DNA from 4 places in the Streptomyces sp. f51 genome. Region 4 is predicted to be linked to each of the others. Evidence: riboswitches for the same ligand, from Rfam matches in the RefSeq annotation. Region 4 holds a riboswitch; each other region holds the start of a gene.
What was found. A riboswitch is a leader RNA that binds a small molecule or an ion and turns the genes downstream of it on or off. The one in region 4 is predicted to bind thiamine pyrophosphate.

Region 1: another riboswitch for thiamine pyrophosphate. It lies ahead of WJM95_RS24115 (thiamine ABC transporter substrate-binding protein); the one in region 4 lies ahead of thiO (glycine oxidase ThiO).
Region 2: another riboswitch for thiamine pyrophosphate. It lies ahead of WJM95_RS01345 (cytosine permease); the one in region 4 lies ahead of thiO (glycine oxidase ThiO).
Region 3: another riboswitch for thiamine pyrophosphate. It lies ahead of thiC (phosphomethylpyrimidine synthase ThiC); the one in region 4 lies ahead of thiO (glycine oxidase ThiO).

Annotation. Positions count from the first base shown of each region.
Region 1 covers NZ_CP149798.1:5,496,512-5,503,928, reverse strand. Annotated here, with positions in the region: gene WJM95_RS24120 (iron ABC transporter permease) at 1-637, opposite strand, end outside; gene WJM95_RS24115 (thiamine ABC transporter substrate-binding protein) at 790-1,848, opposite strand; TPP riboswitch at 1,970-2,075, opposite strand; gene rlmN (23S rRNA (adenine(2503)-C(2))-methyltransferase RlmN) at 2,169-3,275, opposite strand; gene WJM95_RS24105 (N-acetyltransferase family protein) at 3,519-4,019, shown strand; gene WJM95_RS24100 (GYD domain-containing protein) at 4,048-4,368, opposite strand; gene WJM95_RS24095 (carboxymuconolactone decarboxylase family protein) at 4,540-5,013, opposite strand; gene WJM95_RS24090 (DUF6233 domain-containing protein) at 5,199-5,549, shown strand; gene WJM95_RS24085 (hypothetical protein) at 5,546-5,809, shown strand; gene WJM95_RS24080 (phosphatidate cytidylyltransferase) at 5,877-7,013, opposite strand; gene frr (ribosome recycling factor) at 7,013-7,417, opposite strand, start outside.
Region 2 covers NZ_CP149798.1:294,968-302,384, reverse strand. Annotated here, with positions in the region: gene gndA (NADP-dependent phosphogluconate dehydrogenase) at 1-1,301, opposite strand, end outside; gene thiD (bifunctional hydroxymethylpyrimidine kinase/phosphomethylpyrimidine kinase) at 1,682-2,479, opposite strand; gene WJM95_RS01345 (cytosine permease) at 2,553-3,953, opposite strand; TPP riboswitch at 3,945-4,039, opposite strand; gene WJM95_RS01340 (alpha/beta hydrolase) at 4,261-5,082, shown strand; gene WJM95_RS01335 (phospholipase) at 5,286-6,653, shown strand; gene WJM95_RS01330 (hypothetical protein) at 6,789-7,310, shown strand; gene WJM95_RS01325 (sodium-dependent transporter) at 7,321-7,417, opposite strand, start outside.
Region 3 covers NZ_CP149798.1:3,659,313-3,666,729, forward strand. Annotated here, with positions in the region: gene WJM95_RS16000 (VWA domain-containing protein) at 1-152, opposite strand, end outside; gene WJM95_RS16005 (LysR substrate-binding domain-containing protein) at 149-1,093, opposite strand; gene WJM95_RS16010 (VOC family protein) at 1,282-1,677, shown strand; gene thiC (phosphomethylpyrimidine synthase ThiC) at 1,766-3,586, opposite strand; TPP riboswitch at 3,579-3,735, opposite strand; gene WJM95_RS16020 (YibE/F family protein) at 3,807-5,336, shown strand; gene WJM95_RS16025 (SsgA family sporulation/cell division regulator) at 5,419-5,856, opposite strand; gene WJM95_RS16030 (helix-turn-helix domain-containing protein) at 5,958-6,716, opposite strand; gene WJM95_RS16035 (DUF5326 family protein) at 7,249-7,417, opposite strand, start outside.
Region 4 covers NZ_CP149798.1:1,825,091-1,832,507, forward strand. Annotated here, with positions in the region: gene metF (methylenetetrahydrofolate reductase [NAD(P)H]) at 1-616, opposite strand, end outside; gene thiE (thiamine phosphate synthase) at 746-1,405, opposite strand; gene WJM95_RS08145 (Rv2175c family DNA-binding protein) at 1,496-1,867, opposite strand; gene WJM95_RS08150 (FAD-dependent oxidoreductase) at 1,932-3,170, opposite strand; TPP riboswitch at 3,311-3,423, shown strand; gene thiO (glycine oxidase ThiO) at 3,421-4,587, shown strand; gene thiS (sulfur carrier protein ThiS) at 4,584-4,784, shown strand; gene WJM95_RS08165 (thiazole synthase) at 4,788-5,582, shown strand; gene pknB (Stk1 family PASTA domain-containing Ser/Thr kinase) at 5,851-7,417, shown strand, end outside.

The DNA of each region.
Region 1 (7,417 bases), 3.7 Mb from region 4:
CCTCCAGGGTCGAGAAGGTGGGGCCGCCGAGGATCTGCACCACACCGAACGAGGTGAAGGTGAAGAGGAAGACCATGAGGGCGGCGGCGGCCACGGCGGGTCCGAGCGCCGGCAGCGTCACCTTGCGCCAGGCGGCGAGGCGTGAGGCGCCGAGCATGCGCGCGGCGTCCTCCTGGCGCGGGTCGAGCTGCGACCAGAGCCCGCCGACGGTCCGTACGACGACCGCGTAGTTGAAGAAGACGTGCGCGAGCAGGATCGCCCACACCGTGGTGTCCAGCCGTACGCCCCACAGTTCGTCGAGCAGTCCGCCGCGGCCGACCAGCGCGAGGAACGCGGTGCCGACGACCACGGTCGGCAGCACGAAGGGCACCGTCACCACGGCCCGCAGAACCTGCTTGCCCCTGAAATCGAAGCGCGCGAAGACATACGCGCCGGGGAGCGCGACCAGCAGCGTGAGCGCCGTCGAGGCGAGCGCCTGCCAGGTGGTGAACCACAGCACGTGCCGGATGTCGGACCGGGTCGCGACCTCCCAGATCCGGCCGAGCCGCCAGCCGCCGTCCCCGTGGAGGCCGCGCGAGACGATCGCCGCGACGGGATAGGCGAAGAACACCGCGAAGAACGCGACGGGCAGCGCCATGAGCGCGAACCGTGCCGCGTTCCCCGCGCGGTCCCGGCGCGGAGCCCGCCCGGCGCCGGGCCGCCCGGCGGCTCCGCCCGGCCCCGCCGGTGCGCCGGACCCGGCCGGTGCGCCGGACCCCGCCGGCCGGCCGGCCTTCGCCTTCGCGTCGGCTACTTCAGTACGAGCGAGGTCCACGACTTGACCCACTGGTCGCGGTCGGCGGCGATCTTCGCGGGCGTCAGGGTCTCGGGATCCTTGGCCTGCGGACCGTACTGCGTGAACTCGGCGGGCACCCGCGCGCCCTCACGGACCGGGTAGACGAACATGTTGAGCGGCATGTCCTCCTGGAACTCCTTGGTGAGCAGGAAGTCCAGGAACGCCTTGCCGCCCTTGGCGTTCGCGGCGTGGCTGAGCAGACCCGCGTACTCCACCTGCCGGAAACAGGTGCCGTCCGCGACCCCGGTGGGGGCGGTGGCGGGCTTGGGGTCGCCGTAGATGACCTCGGCGGGGGGCGAGGAGGCGTACGAGACCACGAGCGGCCGGTCGGCCTTGGCCTTCTTGCCGCCCGCGGACCCCGAGAACTCGTCGTTGTACGCCTGCTCCCAGCCGTCCACGACCTTCACGCCGTTGGCCTTGAGCTTCTTCCAGTAGCTCTCCCAGCCCCCGTCGCCGTAGTGCGCGGCGGACCCGAGCAGGAAGCCGAGGCCGGGCGAGGAGGTGGCGGCGTTCTCCGTGACGAGGAGGTTCTTGTACGCGGGCTTGACGAGGTCGTCGAAGGACCGCGGCGGCGTCAGCTTGTGCCGGGCGAACCACGCCTTGTCGTAGTTGACGCAGATGTCGCCCGTGTCGATGGGGGTGACCCGGTGCTTGTCCTGGTCGATCCGGTACGCCGGCTCGACCTGGTCCGTGCCCCTGGCCGTGTACGGCTGGAAGATCCCGTTGTCGAGCGCGCGGGAGAGCAGGGTGTTGTCGACGCCGAAGAAGACATCGCCCTGGGGGTTGTCCTTGGTCAGGACGGCCTTGTTCACGGCCTGCCCCGCGTCGCCGTCCTTGAGGACGCGGACCTTGTAGCCGGACTGCTTCTCGAAGTCCGCCAGGACGCTCTTCGACACGGCCCACGAGTCATGGCTGACCAGCGTGACCGTCTTCGAGTCGCCCGAGCCCGCGGCGCCGGACGAGCCGCACGCGGACAGCGCGGGCAGGGCGACGAGCCCGAGGCCGGCGGCCATGACGGCGAACCTTCTGCCGCCGCTGACGGTGGTGGTGATGCTCACTGATTCCTCCTGGGTGACCAGGAAGAGACGCGGCCCTGCCCGGGACCTCTGACGGTTCCCGGGCAGGGCGCAACAGCTTGAGTAACGACCGAACTTCCTACCCAGAATGACCTGGGCAAGGTTCAGAGGGTCTGCGGTCTGTCCCGCACTCTCAGCGCTGTGGCGCTCCCCTGTCGGAATATGAAGATGTCGGACGGTGCCGTCACCGGACGGTGAACCGTCCGGCCGCGGCGGCGCCGGACCCCGCGACAGGCGGGGGACCGACTCGGTTCAGCCTACCGCTCGGTCGCGGCGAGCTGACCACACGCTCCGTCGATCTCCTGGCCCCGGGTGTCCCGGACGGTCACGGTGACGCCGTGGGCCGCGATGGCCTCGACGAACGCCTTCTCGTCCTCGGGCCGCGAGGCGGTCCACTTCGAGCCCGGGGTCGGGTTCAGCGGGATGAGGTTGACATGCACGGGCTTGCCCTTGAGCATCCGTCCGAGCCGGTCACCACGCCACGCCTGGTCGTTGATGTCGCGGATCAGGGCGTACTCGATGGACAGACGGCGCCCGGACCTGTCCGCGTACCCCCAGCCCGCGTCCAGCACCTCGCGCACCTGCCACCGCGTGTTCACGGGGACGAGGGTGTCGCGCAGTTCGTCGTCCGGGGCGTGCAGCGAGATCGCGAGCCGGCACTTGAAGCCCTCGTCCGAGAACCGGTTGATCGCGGGAACCAGGCCGACCGTCGAGACGGTGATACCGCGCTGCGACAGCCCCAGCCCGTCCGGCTCCGGGTCGGTGAGGGCACGGATCGCGCCGACCACCCGCTTGTAGTTGGCGAGCGGCTCGCCCATCCCCATGAAGACGATGTTGCTCAGCCGCGCGGGGCCCCCGGGGATCTCGCCGTCGCGCAGCGCGCGCATCCCGTCGACGATCTGGTGCACGATCTCGCCGGTCGACAGGTTCCGGTCGAGGCCCGCCTGTCCGGTGGCGCAGAACGGGCAGTTCATCCCGCAGCCGGCCTGCGAGCTGATGCACATGGTGACCCGGTCCGGGTAGCGCATCAGCACGGACTCGACGAGCGTGCCGTCGAACAGCCGCCACAGGGTCTTGCGGGTGGTGTCCTGGTCGGTCGACAGGTGCCGCACGACCGTCATCAGCTCGGGAAGCAGCGCTTCCTGGAGCTTGCCGCGCGAGGCGGCCGGGATGTCCGTCCACTCGGCGGGGTCGTGCGCGTACCGGGCGAAGTAGTGCTGCGAGAGCTGCTTGGCACGAAACGGCTTCTCACCGATCGCGGCAACCGCCTCTTTGCGCTCGGCGGGCGTGAGATCGGCAAGGTGCCGCGGCGGCTTCTTGGCTCCGCGCGGCGCGACAAAAGTGAGTTCTCCGGGCTTCGGCATAACCCTTCCAGTGTCGCAGATCAACAGCACCGGCCCGGGCCGGTGCCGGTTGGGGGCGCTTCCGTGGACCCACGCCCGTCCCATCTGCCCGTGTTCCAGACCGCATTGACACCTGTCGATACAGACGTTGCGTCTCGAGGCGGCATTCGTCAACATAGAAGGATGTCGAAGCAGGAAGTCGTGACGCCTGGACAGGGCGGCCGTTCCGACGGCTGCCGTCCCGGCGGGATCCGCGTCGCCCCGATGACGGCCGAGCACGCGGACGAGGTCCTGGCCATCTACCGGCACGACATCGAGGAGGGCGACTCCACCTTCGAGACCACGGCTCCGTCGTGGGAGAAGTTCGACGGGGCCAAGGTTTCGCAGCATCGCTATGTCGCCTTGGAGACTCTGAAGACTCCGGACGCCACGGACGCCCCCGGCAGCGTGCTCGGCTGGGTCGCCGCGGCGCGGGTCTCGGACCGCCGCGCGTACGCCGGTGTCGTCGAGCACTCCGTGTACGTACGTCCGGACGCGCGCGGCCGGGGCATCGGCCGCACCCTCCTGGACACCTTCATCGCCTCGACCGAGGCCGCGGGCATCTGGACCATCCAGTCGGGCGTCTTCCCCGAGAACACCGGCAGCCTCGCCCTGCACAGAGCCGCGGGATTCCGGGTCATCGGCACGCGCGAACGCATCGGCCGGCGTCACGGCACCTGGCGCGACGTCGTCCTGATCGAACGCCGGAGTCCGGTGGCCTCGTGACCGGGCCCCGGAGTCCCGCCGGATCCCGCTACGCGCCCGGCGGGCGGAAGGAGACCTGCCGCCGGGCCGCCTCGTCGATCTCGTCCGGGGTGAGAAGCGGCGTTGCCCGGGTGTGCAGCGCGCCGCTCGCCTTGACGCTGAGACTGACGGCGGCCATGGAGACCGCGTCGGGGAAGTCGAGGACACACACGAAGTCGTCCTCCCCGAAGGAGAAGTACATGGCCTCGACACTCCCGCCGAGGCCCGCGACGACCTGTTCGACGGCGGCGCGACGGCCGCTCGCGCCTTCCTTGAGCAAGCCCTTCGCGCCCTCGGGCGTGTAGCGGGCCTGGATGAGGAACTTCGGCATCGGGTGCTCCCTGCCCGTGACATGTGCGGTACGCGGATGACCTTCCCGCTGCCGCACCGGCCACCGATCGGCGAGCGGAGGATTCACCCGCACGGCTCCCGCGACCACCGGGGCGCCCCGGGCGGGCCCGAACGGCCGATGCCGCCGGGCCGCCCGGGCACGTATCACCGGTTACGCGAACTGGCCGGGCCGGTAGTCGCCCGCGGGCTGCTGGATCATCACGTTCGCGCGGTTGAAGGCGTTGATGAGCGCGATGCAGCACACCAGCGCGGCGAGCTGCGCCTCGTCGTAGTGCTTGGCGGCGTTCGCCCAGCACTCGTCGGTGACGCCACCGGCCGCGTCGGCGATCCGGGTGGCCTGCTCCGTCAGCTCCAGGGCGGCGCGCTCGGCGTCGGTGAACACGGTCGCCTCCCTCCAGGCCGCGACCAGGTTGAGGCGCACGGAGGTCTCCCCCGCGGCCTCGGCGTCCTTGCTGTGCATGTCGGTGCAGAACCCGCAGCCGTTGATCTGGCTGGCTCGGAGCTTCACCAGTTCCTGGGTCGCGTGCGGCAGCGTCGAGTCCGCGAGCGGCCTGCCCGCGGCGACGATGTGCTTCATGACCTTGGCCGCCACCGGGTCGGCGAAGAGGCTGAGACGAGCTTCCATGGTGCGCTCCCTGGGTCGTTGTCGTGGCTACACCTGGATGACGGAACGGCCCGGCGGGATGTGACCGGCCCGGATGTGACCTGCGTCTCCTCCGGGGGGAGCAGGGGGAGGCGCCCCTCCGGGAAGGAGAACGGACACACTCCGGATGCTGTCGGGACCTCCCACCAGGGCCTAGAATCGAATATGTGTCCGAAAAAGTGTCCCGCCTACAGCACCTGCGCAGCGTCCGCGCCTGGCTGCTCTGGCAACTGCGCCGCACCGACGACACCATCGCCGAGCTGGAGCGCCAGGAGGTCGCCGCCACCCGTGCGGCCCATACGTCTCCCCCGGCGCCGCGCGGCTGGAAGCTCGCGATGCACCGGGCGGCCGGTGGCGGTACGAGCGCGGGCCCGGACGCCGTCCACACGGACGACTGCGGCCTGGCGGGGAAGAACACGAAGCCGCTCGCCCGTGAGCAGGCCCTGCGGGCGATCACCGAAGACGGCGTCACGGCATGCCCGTACTGCCGCCCCGACACGGATCTGGGTGTCCTGTGAACCACGAACACATCCCCACCGCGCCCATCGTCGTCGGCCGCCCGGCCGCCGCCGGAGGCCGTCGCGTGACGATCGGCGGGCGGAGCGCCGGCATCGCCCACAGCGACGCCGACGTGGTCGAGTTCCTGCGCCGCGCGGGCCTGCCCGACGCGTGGGACCACCTGGACGACCCGCAGTGGGTGGAGTGGCAGGGCGGCGGACCCCGCACCTACGACACCACCCCTCCGGGTCACGGGGATCACGGTGAGGTGATCGGATGACCCGAAGGGGTGGTGTCGTGGCGGTGCCTCGCGGATACGAGGGTCGTAAGCGCGTGCGGAAAAACGATCAGCCGGATCCGACGAAGAGGACCAGCAGCAGCCAGACGACCGGAGCCGTCGGGAGCAGGGAGTCCAGCCGGTCCATGATGCCGCCGTGGCCCGGCAGCAGCGTGCCCATGTCCTTGATGCCCAGGTCCCGCTTGATCATGGACTCGCCGAGGTCACCGAGCGTGGCGCTGGCCGCGACCGCGAGGCCGAGGACCAGACCCTGCCACCAGGTGCCGTCGTCGATCAGGTACTGCATGCACAGCGCACCCGCCACCATCGCGAACGAGACCGCTCCGAACAGACCCTCGCGGGTCTTTCCGGGGCTGATCCGCGGGGCCAGCTTGTGCTTGCCGAAGCGCCAGCCGATGGCGTACGCCCCGGTGTCGCTGACGACCGTCAGGAGCAGGAAGGTCAGCACGCGGCTCGGGCCGTCGTCGGCCGTGAGCATCATGGCCACGAAGGTCGCCAGGAACGGCACGTAGAAGGCCGCGAAGACCCCCGCCGTGACGTCCTTGAGATAGCCCTCGGGCGGTTCCGTCATCCGCCAGACCAGGACGGCGAGCGCGGTGAGCGCCATGGCCACCCAGGCACCCTCGGCGCCGCGCACGTATCCGGCGACGACCATGGCGGCCCCGCCGACCGCGAGCGGGACGAGGGGCGCCTTGATGCCCTTGCGCTCCTCCAGCCGCGAGGTGAGCTCCCAGAGCCCCACCACCACGGCGACCGCCACCACGCCCACGAAGACGGCCTTGACGACGAACAGCGACGCGACGATCACCGCGCCGAGACCGACGCCCACTCCTATGGCCGCGCCCAGGTCGCGGCCCGCACTCTTCTTCTGCGGTGCGGGGGCGGGCTCGGGTGCGGTGCTGGGCATGGGCTCCTGCGGGCTCTGCGGGTAGTGCGGCGAAACCCCGTAGGGAACCGCCGGCGAGTCGTTGCGGACCGAGGGGCCGCTCAGCCGAGCGGCCCCCCTGTCGTCATCCTGGTCTCCGCCATGTGCGGGTACGTCGGGCGCGGTGGGCATGGGCCGAGTGTGCTGCGCGTCATGCGCATCGTACGTGGGACCCGCCGGGGCCGCCCCCTGGGCAGGCCCCTGCTCGGACGGCCCCCAGTACCCGGCTTGTGGCGGCGCTCCCCAGGAAGAGTCGTTCATCAGACCTCGAGCAGCTCCGCTTCCTTGTGCTTCAGGAGCTCGTCCACCTGGGCGACGTACTTCGCCGTGGTGTCGTCGAGTTCCTTCTCCGCACGGCGGACCTCGTCCTCGCCGGACTCCTTGTCCTTGACGAGCTTGTCGAGAGCGTCCTTGGCCTTGCGGCGCACGGCGCGGATCGAGACCTTGGCGTCCTCGCCCTTGGTCCGCGCGACCTTGATGTAGTCCTTGCGGCGCTCTTCCGTCAGCTCGGGGAACGTCACCCGGATGATGTTGCCGTCGTTGCTGGGGTTGACGCCCAGGTCGGAGTCACGGATCGCCTGCTCGATGTTGCGCAGAGCGCTCTTGTCGAACGGGGTCACCACGGCCATGCGCGGCTCCGGGACGGAGAACGAGGCCAGCTGGTT
Region 2 (7,417 bases), 1.5 Mb from region 4:
AGGGTGTCGTAGTAGGACAGCGCCGCGGAGAACGCGGGCACCGGCACGCCCCTGCGAGTGGCCGTGGAGACGACCTCGCGCCACGGGACCTGGGCGTCCTTGATCTCGGTGGCGAAGCCCGCGTCGGACAGCAGACTGACCAGGCCCGGGTCGACGGCGTACGCGGCGCGGATCCGGTCGAGGAACGCGGCGCGGATGATGCAGCCGCCGCGCCAGATCTTCGCGACCTCGCCGAGGTCGATGTCCCAGCCGTACTCGGCGGCCGCGTCCAGGATCATCTTCCAGCCCTGGTCGTAGGCGATCAGCTTCGAGGCGTACAGGGCGTGTTCCACCTGGCTGGTGAAGCGCTCGGCCTCGGTTCCCGTCAGGTCCCAGTGCGTGCCGCCGGGAAGTCCGCGGTAGGCGGCGCGCAGCCCGTCCTGGCTGGAGGCGGCGCGGGCGAAGGTCGCCTGCGCGATGGCGGTGACCGGGGAGCCCAGGTCCAGGGCGGTCTGCACGGTCCAGCGGCCGGTGCCCTTCTGCCCCGCGGCGTCCACCACGATGTCGACGAACGGCTGCCCGGTGGAGGCGTCCGTGTGGGCCAGGACCTCGGCGGTGATCTCGATCAGGTACGAGTCGAGGCGGCCCTTGTTCCAGCGCCGGAAGATCTCCGCGATCTGCGGCGGGGTGTAGCCCCCGACGCGGCGGAGCAGGTCGTAGGCCTCGCCGATCAGCTGCATGTCGGCGTACTCGATGCCGTTGTGCACCATCTTGACGAAGTGACCGGCGCCATCGGTGCCGATGTGCGTGGCACAGGGCTCGCCGTCCACCTTGGCGCTGATCGACTCGAACATCGGGCCCAGCGAGGCGTACGACTCCGGGGAGCCGCCGGGCATGATGCTCGGTCCGTTGAGGGCGCCCTCCTCGCCGCCGGACACCCCCGCGCCGACGAAGTGGATGCCGCGCTCGCGCAGCGACTGCTCACGGCGGCGGGTGTCGGAGAAGTGGGCGTTGCCCCCGTCGATGATCATGTCGCCGTCTTCGAGCAGCGGGGCGAACTCCTCGATGACGGCGTCGGTGGCCGCACCCGCCTGCACCATGATCATGAGGCGGCGGGGGCGTTCCAGCGCCGCCACGAAGTCCTCGGCCGTCTCGGCCGCGACGAAGGCCCCCTCGTGGCCGAACTCCTCGACCAGTGCCTTCGTGCGCGCGGGGGTGCGGTTGTGGACGGCGACGGTGTAGCCGTTCCGGGCGAAGTTGCGGGCCAGGTTGCGGCCCATCACCGCGAGCCCTGTGACGCCGATCTGCGCGGTCGCCTTCATGGTGTGCTCCTTGGATCCGGATCTGCCTGTCCGCGTACCTGACGGGAGAGCAGACGACTGTCGCTGTGCCGATCAGTACGCACGGGAGGGGCCGGGGTGTTCAGCGTCCGGGCCAGGAGCTGCGCCGGTCCGCGGAACGGGTGCCGGGAGCGTGGAATCGGGTGCCTGGCATCGGGCGCGGGGAGCGTGGAGTCGGGCGCGGGGAGGGTAGGCGCGGGCGCCGGGAGCCAGGCGTCGGAAGCTGGGGGCTGCGCGGCGCGGGGCCGGCCTTGCGTGCGCGTCAGGTGTCGGTGGCTGGGCGCTGTGCGGCGCGAGTACGGCGTCGCGCGTCGGGCGACGCGAGTCGGGCTTCCGGTCTCGGACCTCGGGCCGCGCCGGGGTCAGCCGGTCCCGCGCAGTCGCCACCCGTGGTCCACCGGACCGATGCCGGCCCCGAGCGCGAAACCGGCCTCGATCGCCGCGGTCACGTACGCCTTCGCCCGCCGTACGGCCTCCGGTACCGCGAGGCCCTCGGCCAGTCCCACCGCGACGGCCGAGGCCAGCGTGCACCCCGTTCCGTGCGTGTGCCGGTTGTCGTGACGCGGCGCGCGCAGCCAGTGCTCGTCGGTTCCGTCGGTGAGCAGATCGACGGCCTGGCCCGGCAGATGACCCCCCTTCACCAGTACCCAGCGCGGGCCGAAGGAGAGCAGCACCCCGGCGGCCCGGCGCATACCCGCCTCGTCGCTCACCTCCACCCCGGTGAGCTGGGCGACCTCGTCGAGATTCGGGGTGGCCACCGTCGCCCGCGGCAGCAGCCGGGTCCGTACGGCGTCGAGCGCGTCGTCGGCCAGCAGCCGGTCCCCGTGCTTGGAGACGCTCACCGGGTCCACGACGACCGGGGCGCCCACGTCGGAGAGCAACTCGGCGACGGCGGTGACCAGTCCGGGCGACGAGAGCATCCCCGTCTTGACGGCCTGCACGCCGATGTCGTCGACCACACTGCGGTACTGGGCCCGCACCGCGTCCTCGGACAGCTCCCAAGCCCCCTGCACGCCCACGGAGTTCTGTGCCGTCACGGCGGTGAGCACGCTCATCCCGTGAGCGCCCAGCGCGAGCATGGTCTTCAAGTCGGCCTGGATTCCTGCGCCTCCGCCGGAATCGGATCCGGCGATCGTCAGGACGCGGGGCGGTGTGGTCATGCGAGGTGTTCCTCTCGGGTACGGCCGCGGGCGCACGGGCCCCCGGCCGGCTGGGCGACGGGCGGGGTGGCCCTCAGGCGCGACGGCGCAACCGCAGCGGTGCGTACAGGGCGAGGGCGACGAGGAACGCCACGTAGTAGGAGAGGTCGGCTCCGTGCAGTGCGTCGGCGACCGGTCCGACGTACAGGCTCGTGTCCATGAACGGCACGGCCGCGCCGAACGCCCCGGCGAACGCCACGAGCGAGATCGGTCCGGAGCGCGGCGGGGCGGTCTCGGCGGCGATGTCGAGCGGGGCGCCGCCGCGCTCCCGCCTGCGGGCGATCCAGTCGACGACCACGATCGCGACGAACCCGGGGATCCAACAGCCCACGAACAGCAGCACGTTCTGGAACCGCGCCGTGGTGTCGGCGGCGTGCATCCACAGCACCAGCGGGAAGCCGAGCGCGGCGGCCAGGGCGGCGGCCACCGGACGCGGTATCCGGACACCGAGCGTCTGGAGGGCGAGGGAACCGCTGTAGTCGTTCATCGCGTTGCTGCACACCGCGGCCAGTGCCACCGCCAGCAGCCCGAACGCGCCGGCGGCACCGCCGCCCAGCAGGGCGTCCACGCCCGCAGCCGTCTGGTCGGTCAGCACCGACGCACCCCACAGACCGAGGACCTGCACGGCGACGAACGACGTGACCAGCCCGAGCAGGGTGCACCAGAACATCTTCGGGCGGGACGTGCCACGGGGCAGATAGCGGCTGAAGTCCGACGCGTACGGCGCCCAGGACAGCGACAGGCTCAGGGCGATGGTGCTGGTGAGCACGAACGCGCCCGCGCGGTCGGCACCGGCCGCGGATCCGGTCGTCGCGGGGTGGACCCCGTCGAGCATCCGCCAGGCGATCACCGCGAAGGCGACCGCGAGCACGAACGTCATGACGATCTGGAGGCGGTGGATGGCCTCGTAGCCGAGAACCCCCAGAGCGCCCTGGGCCAGCATCATGACGAGCACGCCGACCCAGAACGGCCAGCCGCACAGCCGCGCCAGCGCATCGCCCCCGAACAGGCCGATCAACGCGTCCCAGGCGACCGAGGACAGCCACTGGAGCGTGCCGGGCAGGACCACCGCCCGGCCGAACGCGAGCCGTGCGAGCGGGAGTTGGCCGGTGCCGGTGAGTCCGCCCCAGGTGCTGAGAGCGGCGGTCGGCAGCGCGCCGAGCACGGTCCCGAGGACGACCGCCGCGAGGGCGGTGGTGAAGTCCAGGCCGAGCGCGATCCCGATGGTGCCGGTGAACACGCCCGTCATCGTCAGGTTCGGGGCGAACCACACGGTGAACAGGCGGCCGGCGCCGCCGTACCGGTTGCTCTCGGGGACCGGCTCGATGCCGTGCCCCTCCACCCGCAGGTCGCCGGGTGCCGCGGGCATCCGCCCGTCGAAGACGGCGGGCCGGCCGTCGGCGGGCAGCCCGCCGGAAACATGCGCCAATGGCATGGAAGACATCCCTCCGCCAGTACGAACTGGTTCAGGTTCGACGGGTGTGATCTCAGCCCTCGGACGGGGCACCCCGTGTCCGGTACGACGGACACCCTAACCGTTCCCGGCGACGGAGCGGGAGCGGGTCCTCACCGACCAGGACCGGCGTGCGCCCGCGCGTACTCCGGTTCATTCGAACGGTGCGGGCGGACCGGTTCGCAGCGCGGCGCGTGCCGCCGCTCGGTACTGTCGGAAGTGATCGCCGCTCGTGCTCCGCTCCCGGGTTCCCGGACACCGGTGGCCGGGTGGAAGGAGGCAGGGTGCCGTGACCGTGATCTCCCTGAAGTCCGCGCAGGTGCGGGAAGGGCTCGCCCTCCCGTACGCCGAAGCCGGCTACCCCAGTGGTACGCCGGTCGTCTTCGTGCACGGTCTGGCCGACTCCTGGTGGTCCTTCGAGCCCCTGCTGAGGCGCCTGCCGGCGTCCCTGCACGGCTACGCGCCCACGCAGCGCGGGCACGGCGACGCCGACCGGCCGCCGGAGGGCTACGCGCCCGACGACTTCGCCGCCGACCTGGTGGCGTTCCTGGACGCCGTGGACGTCCCCCGCGCCGTCCTGGTCGGGGCGTCCAGCGGCGGCGTACCGGCCCGGATCGTCGCCGGCAGCCATCCGGACCGCATCGCCGGACTGGTGCTGCTCGGCGTCCCCGGCACTCTCGCGGACAAACCGGCCGTCACCGGACTGGTGAGCGCCATGGAGACCCTGTCCGATCCCGTGCCGCGCGCCTTCGTGGAGGACTTCCTGGCGGACACGGTGGCCCGGCCGATCGCCCGGGGGTTCGTCGAGACGATGATCGAGGAGAACCTGAAGCCGCCCGCGCACGTGTGGAAGGACACCGCCCGCGGTCTCCTCGACACCGATCTCCGCGCGACCCTCGGCGGCATCCTGGTGCCCACGCTCGTCATCTGGGGTGAACAGGACGAGTTCCTGCCGCGCGAGGACCAGCAGACCATTCTGGACGCGGTCCACGGCGCCGAATTCCTCGCCTACGCGGAGACCGGGCACTCCGTCCACTGGGAGCAGCCCGAACGGGTGGTCGCCGACCTCGCCGCCTTCGTCACCCGGATCGAGCACCCCGGCACGCGCTAGCCCCCTGACCTCACGGAATCGCCAACTGCGGTGCGGTGGCGCCGTGTTGACGGTAGACAGGACGCCGTGAACGCTGCGGCGACCCGTGCTCCTGCCCTCACCGACGCCCGTTGACGCGATATGTACCCCGGCTGTCCGCCGATGCCCACCGGCGTATGTCTGCATGGCATGCTCATGCTCCCCACAGGAAGGGATCACGTGCCATGAGACCGAGCCGACGCTCCCTGCTCGCCGCCACCGCCGTACTGGGATCCGTATTCGCCGTCCCCGCGCCCGCCGGCGCCGCCGAAGTCCCCGCCCCTGGCGCCTATTACGTCCAGAGCGCCGTCACGGGACTGAACGCCGCCGACAGTTCGGGGGCGGTCGTCCAGCACAACCCGAGGGGCAACGAGGACCACCAGCAGTGGACCCTCCGCCAGAGCGGCTCCTCCTCCGTGCTCGAAAGCGCCGACACCGCGGGCAGTTGTCTGGGCCGCTCGGGCGACCAGGCCCGTACCGTCGCCTGTACGAGCGCCGACGCGGCCTGGGAGGTGACGCCGAGCGGCGCCGACCAGTACACACTCAAAGTCCCCGGAACGAACAGCTACTTGACCGTCACCGACAAGCCCTCGGGTTCCAACTACCCGGCCCAGCTGGCGATCGGTTCGCCGGGCAGCCTCGCCTCCTGGTACCTCACCCCGGTCACGCCCCAGACCCGGCCGATGCCGGCCCAGGACCAGCGCACGCTGGACCAGGTCACGTTCCTGACCGCCCACAACGCCTACGCGAACGGCGTGGACGGCGGATTCGCCCCGCCCTTCGTCAACTTCTTCCCGAATCAGAGCCGCGGCATCAACCAGCAACTCGCCGACGGTGTGCGAGGGTTCATGCTCGACCTGCACCAGACGCCCGACGGCGCGATCCTCTGCCACGACAGCTGCACCCTGGTCAGCAAGCCGGTGGCGCTCTGGGTCGACCTCCAGCGCATGGTCGACTTCCTCAAGCAGCACCCGGACCAGTTCGTCACCGTGTTCCTGGAGGACTACGTCGATCCCGGCGTCCTGCGCGCCGAGCTCGCCCGGGTGAACGGCCTGTCCGACGTGCTGTACCGGCCGGATCAGACGGGCGTGCGCGAGCACGGCTGGCCGAAGCTGGCCGACCTGACCGCCGCCGGGCACCGCCTGCTCATCTTCACCGACCACAGCCGCGCCTCCGACGAGTCCGCCGGACTGACCCGGGACAGCTTCGGCGTCATGTACCAGCGCGAGTGGACCGTCGAGAACTACTGGTCCATGGGCTCGGGCCTCGGCTCCTCCGACTGGTCCTGCTACAGCCGCTGGTACGGCGCGGACACGAACGTACCGCTCACGCGCACCGAGCCGGGCTTCCGGCCCCTCTTCGTCATGAACCACTTCCGCGACGCCACCATGTCCGGGACCGCGAGCACGGACAACACCAAACTCGCGGACCGCGCCCGCCGCTTCTGCGAACCGGCCGCCCGCAAGAAGCCCAACTACCTGGCCGTGGACCGTTACGACCTGGGCAACCCGATGTCGGCGGTGAACACGCTGAACACGTACGTGTATCCGTAGCGGGGAGGAGGCCGGGAGTCCCACGGAGTCCGCGCCCGGACGCATCGACGACGTGGGGCTCGCGCCGCGGCCGAACGGGCTGGGCAACTCCTCGCGCACTAGGCAACTGACCAGAGGTGCCACACACTTCGAGTCATGGACAACGGTGCGTTGTGGGTGGCCGTACTGACCGCCGGCACGGCGGTGGTCGCCAGTTGGGTCACCAGCAAGGGCAACGCGCAGGCCGCTCGTGTCCAGGCCCAGGCCACCGCCGAGGCCGAGCACGTCGCCCGAGAACGCGAGGCGCGCAGGGCTACGCAGCTGGAATTCATCCAGGAGGCCAACGACATGGGGATTCTGTACCGCCGGATCCCCAAGTATCTGGATGTCGAGGACCAGGCGGCGCGGCAGGCTTCCCTCGCTGAGCTCCGGGATCAACTCCGTGACTCCTACGGCCCCTTCCTGCGTGCATTGGCGGTCGTCTCGCTGGAATGCCACCCCGGTCCGGTGGCGGCGGCGAACGCCGTCCACGGGGCCACGGGCGAGGCATACGCCCGCCTTGCCGCAGCCGAGCGCGACATCCGAGAGGCCGACGGTTTCCGCCGTGCCGCCGAGGCGTACCTGGCGGCGGTGGACGCCTTCGTCGTGGCGGCACGGCGGGCGGAGCACGCGAGATAGACGGGTGCGCTCATCGGGGGCCACGACGGGCCGGGCTGCCGGTCCGATGGCGGCGTCCGGCCCATGACCGTGACGAGAACGGTCGGCGAGGGTGGCGGCCCGCGCGT
Region 3 (7,417 bases), 1.8 Mb from region 4:
CCGTCGTCGCGCACCCGTCCGTCCGCGCGGAGCAGCAGGGCCGAGGCGTCGGCGTCCGGCGCTCCGGGGCCTCCGGACCAGCCGAGTACGACCCGCACCTGCCGTGCGGCAACGGGAAGGTTGGCGCCCTTGCTCATCGATGTCGGTGTCATGGGCCCAGTCTCCCCGCAGAAGCCGCCGGTGGATCCGACCGATACGCGGGCGGGTGAGAAGAGGCCGCCGCGTCCGTCGCGGCCCGCACGAACGCGCGCAGGCGCTCGCTTGTGTTGCTCTCCCTCCACACCAGTCCCCGTTCGATCGGCCGCGCGTCGTGGAGGGGGACGTAGGCGACATCGGGCCGTGGGTAGTACTGCCGGGAGTGTTCCCCGACCGGGAGGACGCCCCGGCCCATCGCGACCAGCGTCAGCATCTCGGAGAACGACCCGCCGACCGGCCCCTTGGGCACGGGCCGGCCCGAGGGGGTGTGATCCGGCGTTCGGTCGCGTTTGAACCCCACCGAGGTCACCTCGGGGTACTGCACCACGGGGTGTTCGGCGAGCACCTCGAGGGACAGCCGCTCCTCGCCGGCCAGCGGATGACCTGCCGCGACGGCCAGGACCCGGCTCTCCCGCAACAGCGCGGGACCACAGGCCATGCCGTCGAACGGGAACGAGGCGAGCAGCACGTCGATCGAGCCGTCCAGCAGACTCGCCCGCGAGTTGGACAGCTGGACCTCCCGCACCTCGACCCGGCAGTCGGGATGCCGCTCGCCGAACAGGCCGACCGCTCTGAGGAGTGCGGGCGCGGTCCATTCACCGAGGAAGGCGGCCCGCAGCTCTCCCGTGATCCCCCGGCCGGCGTCGGCCGCCCTTCGCAGCGCCTCCTCCATCCCGGCGACCAGGGGCGCCAGATCGTCCGCGAGCTGCCGGCCGACCGGGGTGAGCCGGACGGAACGGCTGGTGCGTTCGAACAGCAGGCCGCCCACTTGGCGCTCCAGTGCCTTGATCACCTGGCTGACCCGTCCGGTCGTGATCCGCAGGCGCTCGGCGGTGCGGCCGAAGTGCAGTTCCTCGGCCAGCGTCAGAAAGGTCTCGGTCTCCAGTCGCTCCAGCATGAATCCCCCGTCGTTAAATCTGGCTCAACAGTCGTGCAGCGATCACGTCTTGATGGCGTCCGCCCCGCGGCGGATCGTAGAAGGCGTCCGCACAGCCCGCGGGAAGGAACCGGGCGCGGCCGTGCCGACGTGATCGACCCGCCCTGCTCAGCGCGTGGCTCCCGCCACGCCGTCGACCTGGAGACGACATGACCACCGTGCGCGTGAAGGCCTTCGACCACCTGGTCCTCAACGTCCAGGACGTCGAACGGTCCCTGGCCTTCTACATCGGACTGCTCGGCCTGGAACCCGTACGCGTCGCCGAATGGCGGCGCGGCCAGGCCCCGTTCCCGTCGGTGAGGATCACCGCGGAGACCATCATCGACCTCGTGGCCCATGCCCCCGAGGGGTCCAACGTCGACCACATCTGTCTCACCGTGGAACCGCTGGACTGGGACCAGGTCATCGCGTCGGGAACCTTCACCGTGCTCGAAGGGCCCGTGCAGCGGTTCGGCGCGCGAGGCAGTGCCACCTCGGTCTACGTCCGGGACCCGGACGGCAACACCGTCGAACTGCGCTGGTACCCGCAGGACGTCACGCCGTGACCGTGACGAGGGCGACGGGCCCGCTCCGTGACCGGGTCGAGGGCGGCGGTCCGGGTCCCCGTCCCGGACCGCGCCCCCGTGGGGTGGCTCAGTCGGCCAGCGGCAGATACACGCGGTTGCCCGCCTCCGCGAACTCCCGGGACTTCTGGAGCATGCCCTCGGAGATCTCCTCGGCGGAGGCGCCGTCGGCCACGTCACCGCCGAACCGCTCGTTGATGTTCTGACTGATCTTCATCGAGCAGAACTTCGGCCCGCACATGGAGCAGAAGTGGGCCGTCTTGGCGGGTTCGGCCGGCAGCGTCCGGTCGTGGAACTCCCGCGCCGTGTCCGGATCGAGGGCCAGATTGAACTGGTCCTCCCACCGGAACTCGAAGCGGGCGTCGGAGAGCGCGTCATCCCATTCCTGCGCACCCGGGTGCCCCTTGGCGAGGTCGGCTGCGTGGGCGGCGATCTTGTAGGTGATGACGCCGGTCTTGACGTCGTCTCGATCGGGCAGGCCCAAGTGCTCCTTGGGCGTGACATAGCAGAGCATGGCCGTGCCCCACCAGGCGATCATCGCGGCACCGATGCCGGAAGTGATGTGGTCGTACGCCGGCGCGACGTCCGTCGTCAGCGGGCCGAGGGTATAGAACGGAGCTTCATCACAGATCTCCTGCTGAAGGTCGATGTTCTCCTTGATCTTGTGCATCGGGACATGGCCCGGGCCTTCGATCATCGTCTGAACCTGAAAACGCTTCGCGACCGTGTTGAGTTCCCCGAGCGTCCTCAACTCCGCGAATTGCGCCGCGTCGTTGGCGTCCGCGATGGAACCAGGCCGCAGCCCGTCTCCCAGCGAGTAGGTGACGTCGTACGCGGCGAGGATCTCGCAGAGCTCCTCGAAGTTCTCGTACAGGAACGACTCCTTGTGGTGCGCCAGGCACCAGGCCGCCATGATCGATCCGCCGCGCGAGACGATGCCTGTCTTGCGGTTCGCGGTGAGCGGCACGTACGCCAGGCGCACGCCCGCGTGGACCGTCATGTAGTCCACGCCCTGCTCGGCCTGCTCGACGACCGTGTCCTTGTAGATCTCCCAGGTCAGCTCCTCGGCACGGCCGTCGACCTTCTCCAGTGCCTGATAGAGCGGCACGGTCCCGATGGGAACGGGGGAGTTGCGCAGCACCCACTCGCGTGTGGTGTGGATGTTGCGGCCGGTGGACAGGTCCATGACCGTGTCGGCGCCCCAGCGGGTCGCCCAGGTCATCTTCTCGACCTCCTCCTCGATGGAGGACGTCACCGCGGAATTGCCGATGTTGGCGTTGACCTTCACGAGGAACCGCTTGCCGATGATCATGGGCTCGATCTCGGGGTGGTTGACGTTCACCGGCAGCACCGCCCGGCCCGCGGCGATCTCCTCCCGTACGACCTCGGGGTCGACGTTCTCCCGGACCGCCACGAACTCCATCTCGGGCGTGATCTCGCCGCGCCGCGCGTAGGCGAGCTGGGTGACCGCCTGCCCGGCACGTCCCCGGCGGGGCTGACGCGGCCGGCCGGGGAAGACCGCGTCGAGGTTGCGCAGCCCTCCCCGTGGGGCCGTGTGCTTGATCCCGTCGTCCTCGGGGCGGACGGGACGGCCCGCGTACTCCTCGGTGTCTCCACGGGCGATGATCCAGTTCTCACGCAGTGGCGGCAGCCCCCTGCGCACATCGGTGTCGACGGTCGGATCGGTGTACGGGCCGGAAGTGTCGTACAACGTCACGGACTGCCCGTTGGTGAGGTGCACCTGGCGAACCGGCACCCGCAGATCGGGGCGTGTGCCCCCGACGTACGCCTTGTGCCAGCCGATGGAGCGCTTGTCCTCGCCGTTCTCGGACGACGGGGGGACCCCGTCCGTCCGGTTGAAGGCAGGCGTGCGTACATCCTTGTCGGTCATGAGACCTACTCCCTACGCCGGCATTACCCGGTAACAGGTTCAGCGGTCGACGCAGCGGCTTCCGATCGCCGATGTTTCATGTGAAACATCGCGAAGACGGAGGTCAGCGCCCTCTCAGCCCGGTGCTCCGAGCTCCCGCGTGTGCAAAGGTGCCTCCACGCTAGCGTCATGTTTGGCGCGGTGAACAGAGGGCCCTTGACGTTCTTGCGATGATCGGGCGGTGACGACCAGCCGCCAGCACCCGTTCTCTCCGTCCGAGCCACCGCGCCGTTCCGGCTCCGACGGCGGCCGTGGGCAGGGCCGCGGCAACGGACCCGAGCATGAGCACGGGCCGGGGCACGGGCATGAACAGGGGCACGGGCACGGGCCCGAGAGCGACCATCACGGGTCCGGCGACGGCCACGGTCCTGGTCCGCGCCGCGGGCGGGACGAGCTCCCGAGCGCCGGGCACGGGCATTCCCACAGCCACGGTCCGGCAGCACCCGTCTCCCAGCGTCTGCGCAAGGTCATCGCCGCGGTGCTCATCCCCTTCGCGGCCGCGGTCGCGGTGGGACTGGTGGTGCTGTGGCCCGGCGGCGCTCCGGCCCACGAGCGCACCGGTGTCGGCTTCGACCGGCAGACCCAGCAGGCGACCGTCACCAGGATCGACCGGGTGGACTGCAAGTCCGTGAACGCCTCCTCGGGGGCCCAGGTCGGCGACACCTCCGCCGCCGGGGGCTCCGCGGCCCAGCGCCCGGCGGCGGGGGACTGCAAGAAGGCGACGGTCCGGATCGACACCGGAAAGGACACGGGCCGCACGTTCACCGAGATCGTCCAGCCGGATCAGTCACGGCAGTTGCACCAGAGCGAGAAGGTCGTCGTCGCGTACGAGCCCTCCGCCCCCAAGGACCTCCAGTACTCGGTCACGGACGCGAACCGGAAGCTGCCCCTGACGCTGCTCTCCGTGATCTTCGCGCTGGTCGTGGTGGTGATCGGGCGGATGCGCGGCGTCATGGCGCTGGTCGCCCTGGCCATCAGCTTCATGATCCTGAACTTCTTCATCCTGCCCGCGATCCTCCAGGGCTCGAACCCGCTGCTCGTGGCGGTCGTGGGGTCCAGCGCCATCATGCTGATCGCGCTCTACATGTGTCATGGTCTGTCGGCCCGGACGTCCGTGGCCGTGGTCGGCACCCTGCTCTCCCTGGTGCTGATCGGCCTGCTCGGCTCCGTCTTCATCGACTGGGCCGTGCTGACCGGCAACACCGACGACAGCACCGGCCTGATCCACGGCCTGTACCCGTCCATCGACATGAGCGGCCTGCTGCTGGCCGGCGTCATCATCGGTTCACTCGGTGTCCTGGACGACGTGACAGTGACGCAGACCTCCGCGGTCTGGGAACTGCACGAGGCGAACCCCACGATGGGCTGGCGCGGTCTGTACCGCGCGGGCATCCGTATCGGCCGCGACCACATCGCGTCCGTCGTCAACACACTCGTCCTGGCCTACGCCGGCGCCGCGCTGCCGCTGCTGCTGCTCTTCTCGATCGCGCAGAGCAGCGTGGGCACCGTCGCCAACAGCGAGCTGGTCGCCGAGGAGATCGTGCGCACGCTGGTCGGTTCGATCGGTCTGGTGGCCGCCGTACCGGTGACGACGGCGCTCGCCGCCCTGGTGGTCGCCGCGGACCGCGACGGGGGCGCGAGCGTCCCCGCTCAGACCGCGGCGGCCAGGCCCCCGGCACGCGCCGGCAAGGGACGTCGTCGCAAGCACTGACCGCCCGAGGAAAGTGCTGAAACCATCCTGCGTCGGCGGGCCTTGCGAGGAAGCGTTACGCCGCTCCGGGCCGGCCCCGGTGTCAGCCCGCGCTCTGTTCCTCGGTGAGGATGCGGTCGAGCACCGCGTCGAGCGATGAGTCGAATCCTTCGAGGGAGCGTTCCTGCCCGAGCGGCACGAGGCGGTCCGTGCGGTCGAGGAAGGCTACGAGCGGCGCGGTCCCGGACCGGAACAGCGCGTGATCGCCACCGACCTGAAGCCGGATCAGCACCTCCCCGAGCGCCTCGGGGTCGGCCGGAGCGATGTGCACATCGCCGTCACCGCAGGGCCTGCCCACTCCGTCGATCAGCAGTTCCCGCCCGAACACCCAGGTCACAGGCGCGTCGCCGGGCAAATGGAAGGTCAACCGCACGGCGTACGGATCACAGGTCTCGTATCGCAGTTCGACGGGAATGCGGAAGGACAGCTCCTCGGACACGAGGAAGCTCATCATGACCTCTGCCTGCACCGACTCGCGCATCGCCTACCCCGTCGTTTGCCGTCCACCGGCCAGGATTCATCCCACCCGACACTGCTGGAAATATTGCTCAACGTGCATGCTGGATTACAAGGAGTGAGTTTTCAGATACTGATAGAGAAGGCGAGTGTTCCTAGCAGCCGTCCGACCTCACCGTGCAGCCTCCGTGCCGCGGGCATCAGGCGGTCACCCTGGTGGGACGGAAGGGAGAAGGCCACAGCGGCGGCCGAACCGCCCGCGGTGACTGGGATCGCCGCGCAGACCGTGCCCAGCGCGTACTCCTGCCGCTCGACCACCGGTTCCATCCGGCCGGTCCGTTCCAGGCGCCGCAGCAGCCGGTCCTCGTCACGCACCGTGTACGGGGTGAGCGCCCGCACCGGGTAGCGGTCGAGGTGGTCACGCCGTGACTTGTCGTCGAGCTGGGCGAGCAGACACTGGCCGACCGCGTGGGCGTGCCCGGTCTCACGGAAGTCGGCCCACTCCTGGACCGCCGGGTTCGCCGGGCTGTCGACGACGCACAGGACCTCGATCTCGCCCTCGCGGTAGACCGCGTAGTACATGGGGGCGCCGATCATGTCGCGCCAGTGCGCGAGGGTGTCCCGTACCGCGCCGCGACGTTTCTGCCGGGCTCCGCTGGTGCTCAGCCGCTCGGCGGCCTCGCCGAGGAAGAACAGCCCGCTGTCACGGCGCAGATAGCCTTCGTGGACCAGCGTGCGCAGCAGGTGGTAGGCCGTCGGCAGGGCCAGTCCCGCCTCGCGCGCGAGCTGTTTGGCGGGGGCGCCCTGCTCACGCGAGGCGACGGCCTCCAGCAGACGCATCGCACGCTGCACCGAGCCGATCAGCGTGGTGGCGTGCGAGTCCAGGGGAGCGCCTTCGGGCCCCGGGGCGGGGGTGCGGGCGGGCCGCGCGGTCCTCGCGGGCGCGGAGGGGGAACTCGGGGCCGCCGAGGGCCTGGTGCGCCCGGAGAGCCCTTCCGCCGGCGCGGTGCGCCGGGCGGATTCCTCCACCGTCGCGGTCCGGGGCGGCGCCGGCTCCCTGGGGGATGCCGACGGGCCGCGGGAGGGCGGTGGCTCCCCCGGCGAGCTACGCGGCTGGACCGGTGGAACGCGTGCCGCCGCGGGCGTGCCCGGTCGCCGGAAGGGTGGAGCGACGGATGGTACGGGTGCGGTGTCGACCGTGGCCAAGGGGCACTCCGAAGAGCGAGGAGGACCGCCCGTGCGGGGAATCACGGGAGGGGGCTGTGCGCTGCCCGCGGGGTCGGCCCCGCGTCGGGTTCCGGACTCTAACGGCCCGTCACCGCATATACGCGGCCTCACCGGAAAACTTCCCCCTGCCGAGGGAACCTTGGGTTCCCTTTCCCCCTTCGCCGTTACCTGCCGCTCACCCTCTCGCGCCTCACCAGTCGCTGCGCGAGGAGGAACCCGACATGAACTTCCGCACGACGAAGATGAGCCCGCCGACCAGCGCGACGAAGACGAGCAGCTTGAAGAGCAGGCCGATGACGAACCCGACGACGGTCGCTATCAGACCTCCGAACACCACCAGGGCGATGACCGGCACCGCG
Region 4 (7,417 bases):
GGTCACGCAGACGGAGGTAGGACTCGGGCTGGAAGAACATCTGCGTGATCGCGTAGTCGGCGCCTGCACGGCACTTGTCGACGAAGTGCGAGACGTCCAGGTCCCACTCCGTGGAGCGGGGGTGCATCTCGGGGAAGGCGGCCACTCCGACACAGAAGTCGCCGGATTCCTTGATGAGGCGCACGAGTTCGGCCGCGTAGGTCAGGCCCTTGGGGTGCGGGACCCACTCCCCCATGGGGTCGCCGGGCGGGTCGCCGCGCACGGCGAGCATGTTGCGGATGCCCGCGTCCGCGTACTGCCCGATGATGTTGCGCAGCTCGGCGATGGAGTGGTTGACCGCGGTGAGGTGCGCGACCGGGGTGAGGGTGGTGTCGAGGACGATCTGCTCGGTCTCCTTGACCGTGCCGGCCCGCGTCGAGCCGCCGGCTCCGTAGGTCACGGAGACGAAGTCGGGGGCCACCGCCTCGACCCGCCGCAGCGCGTTCCACAGGTTCCGCTCACCCTTGGGGGTCTTCGGCGCGGAGAACTCGAAGGAATAGGTCTGTTTGCCGGTCGCGAGCATGTCGCGCACCGTGCGCGCACGATCAGTCCTGGTGGAAGCGGATCCGAGGGCCATACTGGCAGGTTAGCCAGAGGGCGTCGGTCACCCAACCGAACCGCTGACATTTGTCCGATCTGTCGAGTTCTTGTCCACCCCTCGGACAGCGGCCCCTCCGGGACGCCCGCGCGGGCTCCTTCGGCGCCGCTACGCCGTGCGCAGCCGCTTGGCGAACTCCGCCGCCGCCGCGCCCGGGTCGTCCGCCTCGGTGATCGCCCGGACGACGACGACCCGGCGGGCACCGGCTTCGAGCACCTCGTCCAGCCGGCCGAGGTCGATGCCGCCGATCGCGAACCAGGGACGGGCGGTGCCGAGGGCCGCCGTGTGGCGGACCAGGCCGAGTCCGGGCGCGTGCCGGCCGGGCTTGGTGGGGGTGGGCCAGCAGGGGCCGGTGCAGAAGTAGTCGACGCCGTCCTGGACGGCGGCCGCCTCGGCCTCGGCCCCGGAGTGCGTGGAGCGGCCGATGAGCACGTCGTCGCCGAGGATCGCGCGGGCCGCGGGGACCGGGAGGTCGCCCTGGCCCAGGTGGAGGACGTCGGCGCGGACGGCGTGGGCCACGTCCGCGCGGTCGTTGACCGCGAGGAGCTTGCCGTGCCGGGCGCAGGCGTCGGCGAGAACCCGGAGGTGCTCCAGTTCCTCGCCCGCCTCCATGCCCTTGTCGCGCATCTGCACGATGTCGACGCCGCCCGCGAGGACCGCGTCGAGGAACTCGGCGAGGTCGCCCTGGCGTCTGCGGGCGTCCGTGCACAGATAGACGCGGGCGTCGGCGAGGCGCTCCCGCGCGGTCGTGGCGGCGTTCTCGGGCATGCGTGGGTCCCCCGTTGTCGGTGCGCGGGGAGCGCGGCGGCCGGAATGGTCCCGCCGCCGTGCTCCCCGTGCCGGACGGTCTCGAACAGGTCAGACGGCGAGCGCCTGGGCGCGGCGCTTCACCTCCGTGCCGCGATTCTCGCTCAGCGCCTGCGCGGGGGTGCCGGGCAGGGTCGGGTCGGGGGTGAAGAGCCACTCGAGGGCCTCTTCGTCGGAGAAGCCGTCGTCCCTCAGGAGCGTCAGGGTGCCGGCCAGGCCCTTGACGACCTTCTGCTCGTCCACGTCGATGAAGTCGGCGGGGACGTGCAGCGCGCGGTTCTCACCACGGCGTACGGCGATCAGCTGGCCTTCCTTGACCAGCTGCCGGACGCGTGTCACCTCGACGCCGAGCTGTTCGGCGATGTCGGGGAGGGTGAGCCAGGCGGGGACGAGAGCATCGATCTTTGCGTCAATCTCGGTCACGGGACAAGCGTGCCATCCCGGACCGACAGTCGGAAGCCGAGGGCGTCCGTACCGGGGTTCCCGGTCAGGCCGTGGCGCCCTTCAGCGGCCTCGCCGGGTCCGCGAGCAGCTCCGGGTCCATGACCGCGCCCGCCTCGATCAGCCGGCGGCCCTGGGCCAGATCCCTCGGACGGCCCACCGCCAGGAGGGCGACGAGCCGCGTCTCGCGGAGCCAGCACACCGACCAGGAGGCGCCCGAGGGGTCGCCGCGCCACACCAGGGTGTCGGCGGGCGCGTGGTGGCCGACGTACTGCACGAAACGGCCGAACTGCTCGGACCAGAAGTAGGGCACCGGGTCGTAGGCGGCGGGCGTCTCCCCGACGATGTTCAGGGCGACCGTGCGGGGGCCCTGGAGGGCGTTGTCCCAGTGGTGGACGAGCAGGCGTTCCTCGTAGCGCCCGGAGGGGAAGGACGCGCAGTCGCCGACCGCGTAGACGTCCGGCAGGGAGGTGCGCAGGTGGTCGTCGGCGACGATCTCCCGGTGGGCGCCGAGCTCGATCCCCGAGCCGGCGATCCAGGCGGTGGCGGGGCGCGCGCCGATACCGACCACGACGGCGTCCGCGGGCACCCGGGAGCCGTCGTCCAGGACCACCGCGCCCGGCTCGACGCGCTCCACGCGCGCGCGGGTGCGCAGCGAGGCCCCGCTGTCCGCGTACCAGGCGGCCATCGGGGCGGCGACCTCGGCCGGCAGCGCCCCGGCGAGCGGCCGGTCGGCGGCCTCGACGACGGTGACCGCGCAGCCCGCCTCGCGCGCCGCCGTGGCGAACTCGGCGCCGATCCAGCCCGCGCCGACCACCACGATGTCGTGCTGCCGGGCGAGGACGGGACGCAGCCGGTCGGCGTCGTCCAGGGTGCGCAGCAGATGCACCCCGGGCACGCCCTCGGCGCCGGGGAGCCGGATCGGCTCGGCCCCGGTGGCGACGACCAGGACGTCGTACGGGACGGGTCCCGCGTCGGTGTCCAGTTCGTGCTCGCCGGGGCGCACGCCGAGTGCCTCGCTGCCGAGCCTGAGGTCGATGTCCAGGGACTCGAAGTCGACGTCGAACGCGGAGCCCTCGGCCTTGCCGAGCAGGACGGCCTTGGAGAGCGGCGGCCTGTCGTAGGGCTGATGCGGCTCCGCGCCGATCAGTGTGACCGTGCCCGTGAAGCCCTGTTCGCGCAGGGCGACCGCGGTCTGCACCCCGGCCATGCCCGCGCCCACCACGACGACCCGCCGTGCCGCGGCGCTCCGCGGCGGGGACTGTGCCTGCGTCTGATCGCTCACCCGATCACCATAGACACGTGACGATCCGTCAGTCAGCGGACGTGCTCGGTGACCTGTTCCACACGACCGGTCCCGGCGGCCGCGCCACGGGCGGAGGCTCCCTTACCGGCACGGACGGGGGCGGGCTAGGGTGGCCGACGTAAAGCACTCGCGGGAGCCCGGACGGACCGGGCTGAGAGGGAGGCTGGGCGGCCTCCGACCGTACGAACCTGATCCGGGTCATGCCGGCGAAGGGAGGGGCTGGACGCCCATGCCGTCTGCACGTACGTCGGACGTCCTCGTCGTCGGGGGCGGGATCATCGGCCTGGTGACGGCCTGGCGGGCCGCGCAGCGCGGGCTCGCCACCGCGCTCGTGGACCCCGAGCCGGGCGGCGGGGCCGCCCGGGTCGCGGCCGGGATGCTGGCCGCCGTCACGGAGCTGCACTTCGGCGAGGAGACCCTGCTGGGCCTCAACCTCGCCTCGGCGCGCCGCTATCCGGACTTCGCCGCCGAGCTCACCGAGGCGACCGGCCGGGACCTCGGCTACCGCAGGTCGGGCACGCTGGCCGTGGCACTGGACGCCGACGACCGCGCCCATCTGCGGGAACTGCACGCGCTCCAGGTCCGCTCGGGGCTGGAGTCGGAATGGCTGAGCGGCCGTGAGTGCCGCCGTCTGGAGCCGATGCTCGCGCCCGGGGTGCGCGGGGGCCTGCGGGTGGACGGCGACCACCAGATCGACCCGCGCCGCCTCGCCGCCGCCCTGGTCACCGCGTGCGAGCGGGCCGGGGTGAGCGTGCACCGGACCTGGGCGGAGCGTCTGACCGTCGTACGGGACCGGGCCACCGGGGTCGTCACCGCCGAGGGCACCGAGCTCGGCGCGGACCGGGTGGTGCTCGCCGGGGGCAGCCTCAGCGGGCGTCTGGCGGGCGTGCCGGACGACGTCGTGCCGCCGGTGCGCCCGGTCAAGGGGCAGGTGCTGCGGCTGACCGTGCCCGGGCGCTACGCCCCGTTCCTCAGCCGGACCGTCCGGGCCGTGGTGCGCGGCAGCCACGTCTACCTGGTGCCGCGAGAGAACGGCGAGCTCGTGGTGGGCGCGACCAGCGAGGAACTGGGCTGGGACACCACGGTGACGGCCGGTGGCGTGTACGAGCTGCTGCGCGACGCGCACGAGCTGGTCCCCGGGATCACCGAGCTGCCGCTGACCGAGACCCGCGCGGGGCTGCGCCCGGGCTCGCCCGACAACGCGCCGCTGCTCGGCCCGAGCGCGCTGGAGGGACTCCTGCTGGCCACCGGCCACTACCGCAACGGCGTGCTGCTGACGCCGGTGACCGGTGACGTGATGGCCCATGTCCTGACCACCGGCGAACTCCCCGCCGAAGCCCACCCCTTCACCCCTCTGCGCTTCGGCGCCACGGCCCGCACGGAGCTGCCCGTATGAACATCGTCGTCAACGGGGAGAGCCGGCGGATCGCCGCGGGCACCGCTCTGGACGCGCTCGTCGCGACCCTCACCCCCTCGTCGTCCGGGGTGGCCGCCGCCCTGAACGAGACCGTCGTCCCGCGCGCGCGGTGGTCGTCCACCGCGCTCGCCGAGGGCGACCGCGTCGAAGTCCTCACCGCCGTCCAAGGAGGCTGACCCATGGCAGACGATCCCTTCGTCCTCGGCGGTACGGCCTACGCGTCCCGGCTGATCATGGGGACGGGCGGCGCGCCCAGCCTCGACGTGCTGGAGCGCTCCCTGGTCGCCTCGGGCACGCGGCTGACGACGGTCGCGATGCGGCGCGTGGACGCCTCCGTGCACGGTTCGGTGCTCTCGGTGCTGGACCGGCTGGACATCCGGGTCCTGCCGAACACGGCCGGCTGCTACACCGCGGGCGAGGCCGTGCTGACCGCCCGGCTGGCGCGCGAGGCGCTGGGCACCGATCTGGTCAAGCTGGAGGTCATCGCCGACGAGCGCACCCTGCTGCCCGACCCGATCGAGCTGCTCGACGCGGCGGAGACACTGGTGGACGACGGCTTCACCGTGCTGCCGTACACGAACGACGACCCGGTGCTCGCGCGGAAGCTGGAGGACGTGGGCTGTGCGGCGATCATGCCGCTCGGCTCGCCCATCGGGTCCGGGCTCGGGATCCGCAACCCGCACAACTTCGAGCTGATCGTCGAGCACGCGCGCGTGCCGGTGATCCTGGACGCGGGAGCGGGTACGGCGTCGGACGCCGCGCTGGCGATGGAGCTGGGGTGCGCGGGGGTGATGCTCGCCTCGGCGGTGACGCGGGCGCAGGAGCCGGTGCTGATGGCGGAGGCCATGCGGCATGCGGTGGAGGCGGGGCGGCTGGCGCGGCGGGCGGGGCGCATCCCCAGGCGGCACTTCGCCACGGCGTCCTCCCCCGTGGAGGGCATGGCGGCACTGGATCCGGAGCGCCCGGCGTTCTGACCTCACCGGGCGGACCGCGGCACTCCGATCGCCCGCGCCGGCTGAGCCGGGACGCTCCTGGCGCCCGCGCACCCGCCGTCGGTTTCCGGCCGGGCGGCGGCGCAGGTTGTCGTGTTGTGGCCTTGCGGTGACGGACGGGGCTTGATCGCACACATGTGCGACGAACGGATCTTCGTGCGGGCCGCGCTCGTCACAGCTCGGATGCAGTCGGGCCCCCGAATCGCCCGAACGGGGCGCCGTGACAGTGGCGGCTCGTAGACTCACCTGCGTGGATACGACCCTTCAGGACCCGCTTGTCGGACACGTGCTCGACGGCCGGTATCGCGTCGAGGCACGGATCGCGGTGGGCGGCATGGCCACGGTCTACAGGGCCTTGGACACCCGCCTCGACCGTGTGCTCGCACTCAAGGTGATGCACCCGACGCTCGCCGCCGACGCCACGTTCGTCGAGCGGTTCATCCGCGAGGCCAAGTCGGTGGCACGGCTGGCGCACCCGAACGTGGTGCAGGTCTTCGACCAGGGGGCGGACGGGTCGTACGTCTACCTGGCCATGGAGTACATCGCCGGGTGCACCCTGCGCGACGTGCTGCGCGAGCGCGGCGCCCTCCAGCCGCGGGCCGCGCTCGACATCCTGGAGCCGGTGCTCGCGGCGCTCGGCGCGGCCCACCGCGCCGGGTTCGTGCACCGTGACATGAAGCCGGAGAACGTCCTCATAGGGGACGACGGCCGGGTCAAGGTCGCGGACTTCGGCCTGGTGCGCGCCGTGGACACGGTGACCAGCACGACAGGCACCGTCCTCGGCACCGTGTCGTACCTCGCCCCCGAGCAGATCGAGCACGGCACCGCCGACACCCGCGTCGACGTCTACGCCTGCGGAGTCGTCCTCTACGAGATGCTCACCGGCGCCAAGCCGCACACCGCGGACTCCGCCGCGCAGGTTCTCTACCAGCACCTCCACGAGGACGTACCGCCGCCTTCGGCCATCGTGCCCGGTCTGGCGTACGCGCTGGACGAGCTGGTCACCGCGGCCACGGCCCGCAACCCCGAGCTCCGCCCCACCGACGCGGTGGCGCTGCTCGGCCAGGTCCTCGAAGCACGGGCGGGTCTCACCGCCGAGCAGCTCGACGCGGTTCCGCCGGGCGCCCTGTCCGTGGGCCACGACAACGCCGACGACCGTACGAGCGTGATCCCGCGCTCGCTGTCCGTCCCCCGGCTGCTGCCGGTGAACGAGGACGACGGCTCCGTCGACCGGACCAGCCGGTTCGAGCAGAGCAGCCCGTTCACCACCGCGCCGGTCATGCCCACGCGGCCTCCGGGCGCCCGGCCGCGGCGCGGGATGCTGCTGGTCGTCGCCGCGATCGTGCTGGTCCTCGGCCTCGGCGCCGGTGTCTGGTACATCAACTCGGGCCAGTTCACGAAGGTCCCGCCCGTCCTGGCCAAGACGGAGCAGCAGGCAAGGAAGCAGCTCCAGGGCGCCGGGCTCGACGTCAAGCGGGTCAAGCACGCCTACAGCGACACCGTGAAGCGGGGCACGGTCATCAGCACCGACCCCGGTGTCGGCCAGCGGATCCGCGACAACGACTCCGTGACGCTGACCGTCTCCGACGGCCCCCGGACGGTGAAGGTGCCGGATCTGAAGGGCTTCGCGCTGTTCAAGGCGAAGGACGTGCTCAAGGGCGACGGGCTCGCCCCGGGCATGGTCACGCGCGACTTCAGCCAGGACGTGCCGAGGGGTTTCGTGATCGGTACGGATCCGGCCGCGGGCACCGAGCGGCACTCGGGATCGGCGATCGCGATCGTGGTGAGCAAGGGCGCCCCCGTGGAGCTGCCCGACG